Regions from separate parts of the Halomonas terrestris genome, predicted to be linked through region 1. Evidence: predicted binding sites of a transcription regulator. Region 1 holds the regulator's gene; the other holds the start of a gene.
What was found. Region 1 encodes FNR, which switches genes on or off when oxygen is low (the NO sensors DNR and NnrR bind a similar motif). Its sites were predicted from a motif close to TTGATNTANATCAA; they were not measured.
Positions count from the first base shown of each region.

Region 2: a site for FNR is predicted at 2,399-2,412, ahead of ubiT (ubiquinone anaerobic biosynthesis accessory factor UbiT). Genes of this name have one in related genera too.

Region 1 is NZ_JBMHFZ010000012.1:38,577-42,228, reverse strand. It holds gene hemN (oxygen-independent coproporphyrinogen III oxidase) at 1-1,261, shown strand, start outside; gene fnr (fumarate/nitrate reduction transcriptional regulator Fnr) at 1,364-2,107, shown strand; gene ttcA (tRNA 2-thiocytidine(32) synthetase TtcA) at 2,223-3,131, opposite strand; gene ACOMD9_RS12550 (3'-5' exonuclease) at 3,228-3,652, opposite strand, start outside.
Region 2 is NZ_JBMHFZ010000001.1:357,837-361,488, reverse strand. It holds gene ACOMD9_RS01710 (adenosylcobalamin-dependent ribonucleoside-diphosphate reductase) at 1-1,800, opposite strand, end outside; gene ubiT (ubiquinone anaerobic biosynthesis accessory factor UbiT) at 1,840-2,325, opposite strand; gene hemN (oxygen-independent coproporphyrinogen III oxidase) at 2,657-3,652, opposite strand, start outside.

The sequences.
Region 1 (3,652 bases):
CACGGCCCTCGAGCGCAGCAACGACAATGGCCGGGCGCTGTCGCTCTACGTGCATGTCCCCTTCTGCCGCCAGACCTGCTTCTACTGCGCCTGCAACAGGATCATCACCAGGGATACGCGACTGGTCGAGCCCTACCTTTCGCGCCTCGACCGGGAAATGGTCCTCACCTCGCGCCATCTCGATACCTCGCGGGAGGTCCAGCAGCTGCACTGGGGGGGCGGCACCCCCACCTTCCTCACCCTCGACCAGATGAGCGACCTGTTCGATCGCCTCGATGCCCGTTTCGGGCTCTCGGGCTCGAGAGAGCGCGACTATGCCATCGAGATCGATCCCCGGGAGGCCGATGTCCTGACCCTTCGCCACCTGCAGGCACTGGGCTTCAACCGCATCAGCCTCGGGGTCCAGGACCTGGACCTCAGGGTTCAGCGCGCCGTCAACCGGATCCAGCCCCGGGTGCTGACCGAATCGCTGGTCGACGAGGCCGACCGCCTGGGCTTCCGCTCGCTCAATCTCGACCTGATCTATGGCCTCCCGCTGCAGACCCGCGACAGCTTCGCCGAGACCCTCGAGCAGGTGATCGCCATGGCCCCGGCCCGCCTCTCGGTGTTCAACTACGCCCACATGCCCGAGCGCTTCAAGCCCCAGCGCCGCATCCCGGCCGAGCAGCTTCCCGGGCCCGAGGAGAAGCTGGCGATGCTGTATACCACCATCGAGATGCTGACCTCGGCCGGCTATGTGCACATCGGCATGGATCACTTCGCCCGCCCCGATGACACCCTGGCCGTGGCCCAGCGCCAGGGCACCCTGCAGCGCAACTTCCAGGGCTACTCCAGCCACGCCCAGTGCGACCTGGTCGGGCTCGGCGTCTCGGCGATCAGCCGGGTCGATGATGTCTACGCCCAGAATCACCGGGCCCTCGCCCGCTACGAGGAGACCCTGGATACCGGCCACCTGGCCACCGCCCGCGGGTGGCGCCTGACATTCGATGACCGCCTGCGGCGTCACGCCATCGAGCGCCTGATGTGCGACATGACCCTCGATCTCGAGGCACTGGGCAGGACCTACGGGGTCGACGCGGAGGCCTGGCTGGCAGACGCACTGGTCCGGCTGGAAGCGGCCGAGAGGGACGGCCTGGTGGTTCGCACCGGTCCTCGGCTGCTCGTCACGCCGATCGGCCGGCTGCTGATCCGTCACATCGCCATGGCCTTCGATGCCCATCTGCCCGAGCAGCAGGCAACGGGATACTCCCGTATCCTGTGAGGAACGCCTCCCGCGAGGTGCGGACCTACCTCCAAAGGGATGCTTTGCCGCCAGGCGTTAATCCTCCATAATGGTGGCAGACTCACCATCACGGAGGAGAGCATGCCTGATACCGCGCCCGGCAGGCGGCGTTCCCTGCTGCACGAGACCCGCTGCCAGACCTGTAGCCTCAGTTCGCTCTGCCTTCCGCTGGCACTCGAGGTCCAGGACATGGACCAGTTCGATGCCATCATCCGGCGCCGTGCTCCCCTGAAGAAAGGCGAGGCCCTGTTCCGCCAGGACAGTGCCTTCACCAGCGTCTTTGCCGTACGTTCGGGCAGCCTCAAGCAGGTCACCACCGAGGGCAGCGGCGAGGACCAGCTGACCAACTTCTACCTGCCCAGCGAGCTGGTGGGGCTCGACGGCATCGACGAGGAGTGCTACCCCGGCACGGTGGTCGCGCTCGAGACCACTACCGTCTGCGAGATCCCCTTCGACCGCCTCGACATGCTCTCCGAGGAGTTGCCGGAACTGCGCGCGCAGCTCTACCGCAGCATGAGCAAGGAGATGCGCGACGACCGCCGGATGATGCGGCTGCTGTCGCGCAAGACCGCCGACCAGCGCCTGGCGACCTTCTTCGCCGGCCTCTCCGACCGCTTCCGCCGCCGCGGCTATTCCCCCTACAGCTTCCGCCTCTCCATGTCCCGGGCCGATATCGGCAACTATCTGGGGCTGGCCGTGGAGACCGTGAGCCGTATCCTCGGCCGCTTCCATTCCCAGGGGCTGGTGGCCGTGTCCGGCCGCGAAGTGAACATCCTCGACCTCGAGGCCCTGGCCCGGGTCGCCGAGGAGGAAGGCGCCCGCTGAAGCGCTGCGCCCCAGCTGCAAACTGTTGATCAGCCTGGCAATATTCCGACACAGAAAACCCCACGCTCTCGAGGGCAGTGGGGTTTTCTTATGGCTTAACGCTTAAGGCTTACGGCTACTCGTTGAGGATATCGATCCGGTCGGCCTGCATCCGGGCCTGCTTCTCCTCCAGGCCGGCGAAGTCGAACAGCTCGCGGTCGGCGAGCTGGGAGGGCGCCACGTTGGTCACCGCCCTGAACATGTTTTCCAGGCGCCCGGGGTGCTTCTCTTCCCACTCGGCGAGCATCTCCTTGACCACCTGGCGCTGCAGGTTGGGCTGGGAGCCGCACAGGTTGCAGGGAATGATGGGGAAGGCCATCAGCCTCGAGAACTCGGCGATGTCCGCCTCCCGGCAGTAGGCCAGGGGGCGGATGACGATGTTCCGGCCATCGTCGGAGAGCAGCTTGGGAGGCATCGCCTTGAGGCTGCCGCCGAAGAACATGTTGAGGAACAGCGTCTCGAGGATGTCCTCGCGGTGGTGGCCCAGGGCGATCTTGGTGGCGCCGATCTCCTCGGCGAAGCCGTAGAGGGAACCACGCCGCAGCCGCGAGCAGAGCGCACAGGTGGTCTTGCCCTCGGGGGTCTTCTCCTTCACCACCGAGTAGGTGTCCCGCTCCAGGATATGGTACTCGACGCCCAGCTCGTCCAGGTACTCCGGCAGTACATGCTCGGGGAAGCCGGGCTGCTTCTGGTCGAGGTTGACCGCCACCAGGGAGAAGTTGACCGGCGCGTTGCGCTGCAGGCTGCGCAGGATCTCGAGCATGGTGTAGCTGTCCTTGCCGCCCGACAGGCAGACCATCACGCGGTCGCCCTCATGGATCATCCCGTAGTCGATGATCGCATTGCCCACCTGGCGCCGCAGCCGCTTCTGCAGCTTGTTGAACTCGCGCCTGCCCTTCGCGTCGAGGGCGTCGAGAGGGGGGGTATCGCCATCCGTGACGGAGGCGTCAGCGGGGCTGGGATCGAAGATCACGGCATCTTGCATGGTCGGGGCACTGCCAGAGCGGCTGGGAAATGACGGGAGCCTATCCTACCACTGCCGCCGCCGGCTGGCGACGGAATGCCCCGGATCGCGCTGGCCTCAGGAGGATCGCTTCGCCAGCATGGCCCCCCGCTCCAGGCGCAGGTACATGAGCGCCGTGGTCACGGCGTCCCCCAGGGCGGTATGGCGCCCCATCACCGGTACGCCCAGGGCCTCGGCCACCTTCTCGAAGCGCAGGCTGGGCTCGATCTCGGGGTGGCTGCGGCGCAGCTGACGGGCATAGGTATGGGCCACGTCGATGCCGGCATTGGGCAGGTCGAAGCCGAAGCGCGGGCGCAGCTCCCGGTTGATGATGGCGAGGTCGAAATCCAGGCACCACCCCACCAGCGGCCGGTTGCCGACGAAGTCCAGGAAGGCGCCCAGCGCGGTCTCGATGCTGTCCCCACCCTCCAGGTCGATGCCGCGCAGGCCATGGATACGGATCGAGTCGCCGCTCAGCGAGGCCGGGCGGGCCAGGCGCAGGT
Region 2 (3,652 bases), on a different contig from region 1:
TGCCTGGGCCGCCGCCTGCACCGCCACGTGCTGCCTGGGGCTCACCGCGTCGGCGGTGATGAAGTAGTCCGGCAGGTCGCTCTCGACCGCATCGGCGGCGATGAAGTGGCGGTAGGCGGCGAGCTCGAAGGAGCACACTTCCACCTGCTCCTTGGTCTTCTTGCCCGCCTGGATGACGTTGCGGAAGTAGCGGTGCGAGAACGACGGCTCGATGCCGTTGGAGGCGTTGTTGCCCAGCGACAGCGAGATGGTGCCGGTGGGTGCGATGGAGCTGTGGTGGGTGAAGCGCGCGCCGTGCTCGGCGAGCGCCGCGACCAGCTCCGGCTCCACCTCGGCGACCTTCTGCATGTAGCGGCTGTAGCGGGCGTGCAGGATGCGACCGGGCACCTTGTCGCCGACCTCGTAGCCATCCTGCTTGAGCTCGGGGCGCTCGCGCATCATCCGCGGGGTGATCTCGTAGTCCTCGGCCAGTGCCGGCGCCACGCCCTTCTCGCGGGAGAGCTCGAGGGCCTGCTTCCAGCCCTCGACGGCCAGGTTGCGGCTCACCTCCTCGGTGAAGGCCAGCGACTCCGGCGACCCGTAGGGGATCTTGAGCATGGTCAGGGTGGAGCCCAGGCCCAGGAAGCCCATGCCGTGGCGGCGCTTGGCCTCGATCTCGCGGCGCTGGCCTTCCAGCGGCAGGCCACTGATCTCCACCACGTTGTCGAGCATGCGGGTGAAGATCGCCACCACCTGGCGGTAGCGCTCCCAGTCGAAGCGCGGCTTCTTGCCGAAGGGGTCGATGACGAAGCGGGTCAGGTTCACCGAGCCGAGCAGGCAGGCGCCCTCCGGCGGCAGCGGCTGCTCGCCGCAGGGGTTGGTGGCGCGGATCTCCTCGCAGAACCAGTTGTTGTTCATGCGGTTGACCTGGTCGATCAGGATGAAGCCCGGCTCGGCGAAGTCGTAGGTGGAACGCATGATGGTGTCCCACAGCTCGCGGGCCTTGATCACCTCGACGATGCGGCAGGCCACGCGACCCTCGGCGTCGACGGTGTAGCCCTCCTCGATCACCGGCCAGTCGCGGTAGATCAGCTCCTCGGCCCCCACGTCCTCCTTCTCGCCGGCGTGGAGCGGGAAGGCCAGCGGCCAGTCGGCGTCGTTCTTCACCGCCTCCATGAACTCGTCGGTGATCAGCAGGCTGAGGTTGAACTGGCGCAGGCGGCCCGCCTCGCGCTTGGCCTCGATGAAGGCGCGTACGTCGGGATGGCCGACGTCGAAGGTGCCCATCTGGGCGCCGCGACGACCGCCCGCCGAAGCCACCGTGAAGCACATCTTGTCGTAGATATCCATGAACGCCAGGGGGCCGTTGGTGCCGGCGCCGGCGCCGAACACGAAGGCGCCCTTGTGGCGCAGGGTGGAGAACTCGTAGCCGATGCCGCAGCCCGCCTTGAGGGTCATGCCGGCATCCACGACGCTGTCGAGGATGTCGTGCATGGAATCGCGGATGGTGCGCGACACCGTGCAGTTGATCAGGCTCACCGCCGGCTTGTAGGCCTCGGCACCGGCGTTGGACATGATCCGCCCGGCGGGGATGGCGCCGTTCTCCAGGGCCCAGCGGAACTTCGGCAGCCACTCGTCGGCCTTGTCGCCTTCCACCGCCGCCAGGGCGCGGGCCACCCGCTCCCAGGTGGCGGAGACGTCCTTGTCCACGGGCCGCCCGTGGCGGTCCTTGAGGCGGTACTTGGCATCCCAGATGTCGCGGGAGGGGGCCTGCAGGGGCACCTCGTTGGATGACTTGACGGCCTTGGTGGAAGTGCTCATTCGGCGGGTCTCCGGAGCTGTGGCAATTATCGGGTTGGGTCAGGTATCGCGGCGAGCCAGCCGCTCCAGGCGGACCAGCAGCTCGCCGAGGGGGCCCTGGGCCAGCCCCTCCTCGCGACCGTCGAGGAGGTTCTTGACCATCAGCCCCAGTTCGGTGTCGCCCTCGATCAGCAGGCGGCGCTGGAAGAACAGCGCGTCGGGGTCCTCGCGGCGGGTGGCCAGGCAGAGGAACTCGCGCCAGCCGCCGCGGATGGTGGCCTCGCCGGGCTCGGCACACACCGTCAGGCGCTCGTCCTCGAGGGTGAGGGTCAGCGCCATGCCCAGGTCCTCGATGGCCAGGGTGATGCGGCGCCCGTCCAGGGCGTCGAACTCCCCCTCGGCCAGGGGCTCGGCGAAGGTGCGGTTGAGCAGCGGCGCCACCAGTCGGCGCTTGACGCCCACCGGTACCCGCGGATCGATGGCACGGATCAGGCGGGCCGGGGACGGGGGGGACGGCAGGGGCAGTGACGGGAAAGGCAAGGACATGCTGATGCTCCTGATGACGATGCGGCCGAGGCCGCTGAACCGCTCATCCTAGGCCTCATGAAAGACATTCGCACTGACATGCGTCAAGCCCCGCCCGGCACGACCGCCCGACACGGCTGCGTACCATATATAGACCATTCGACAGTATCAAGCACAAGATGTCGTGAAATTTGACCATCAACGCTAGGCCGTCTACTCCCTTCCCCGGCGCTCGATGACCCGCTTGCGCAGGTTGCCCGGGACCAGATGCCGCGCGGCGGCAGGCCATTCAACGCTGGCAGCGCCTCCTCCGTCGCGGCGCCTGGATCGAGCAGGTCGAGCGCCGGCGGAATCAGACCGTCCGCGAATAGCGCCCCGGGCCGTGGCTCAGGTAGGCGTCGAAGGCCATGGCGGCGTTGCGCATCATCAGCCGGCCGGCGGGCAGCACCTCGATCTCGCCCTCGCGGATCGCCAGCAGGCCATCCGCGGCCATCTCCTCGAGCGCCTCGAGGGCATCGGCGAAGGTGTCCCGGAAGTCGATGCCGTGGGCGGCCTCGATGGCGGCGAAGTCGATGCGGCCGTGGCACATCAGGGCGTTGATCACGTCACGACGCAGGCGGTCATCGTCGCTGAGCCGGTAGCCCCGGAACACCGGCAGGCGCCCCGCCTCCAGGCGGTGCTGGTACTGGGCGGTCTCCTTGACGTTCTGGCTGTAGGTGTCGCCGACCTTGCCGATGGAGGTGATGCCCAGGCCGATCAAGTCGCAGTCGGCGTGGGTGGAGTAGCCCTGGAAGTTGCGCTGCAGGGTGCCGTTCTCGCGAGCCAGGGAGAGCTCGTCGTCGGGCAGGGCGAAGTGGTCCATGCCGATGTAGACATAGCCCGCCTCGGACAGCCGGCGAATGGTGAGCTCCAGCAGCTCCAGCTTGCGCTCCGGCGGCGGCATGTCCTCGGGGCGGATCAGTCGCTGGGCCTTGAACAGCTCCGGCAGGTGGGCGTAGCTGTAGGCGGCGATACGATCGGGCCGCAGGGCGATGATCTTGTCCAGGGTGGCGTCGAAGCTGGCCACGGTCTGCAGCGGCAGGCCGTAGATCAGGTCGACGCTGACCGACTGGAAGCCGGCCTCGCGGGCCGCCTCGACCAGTGCCACCACCTGCTCCTCGCTCTGGACCCGGTTGACGGCCTGCTGGACATCCTCATCGAAGTCCTGGACGCCGAAGCTCAGGCGATTGAAGCCCAGGTCATGGAGCTCGTGGATCTGCCCGGGCGTCACGGTGCGCGGGTCCACCTCCAGGGAGAACTCGCGCTCGGCGGGTGGGGCGAAGTGAAACGCCTCGTCCAGCGCCGCCAT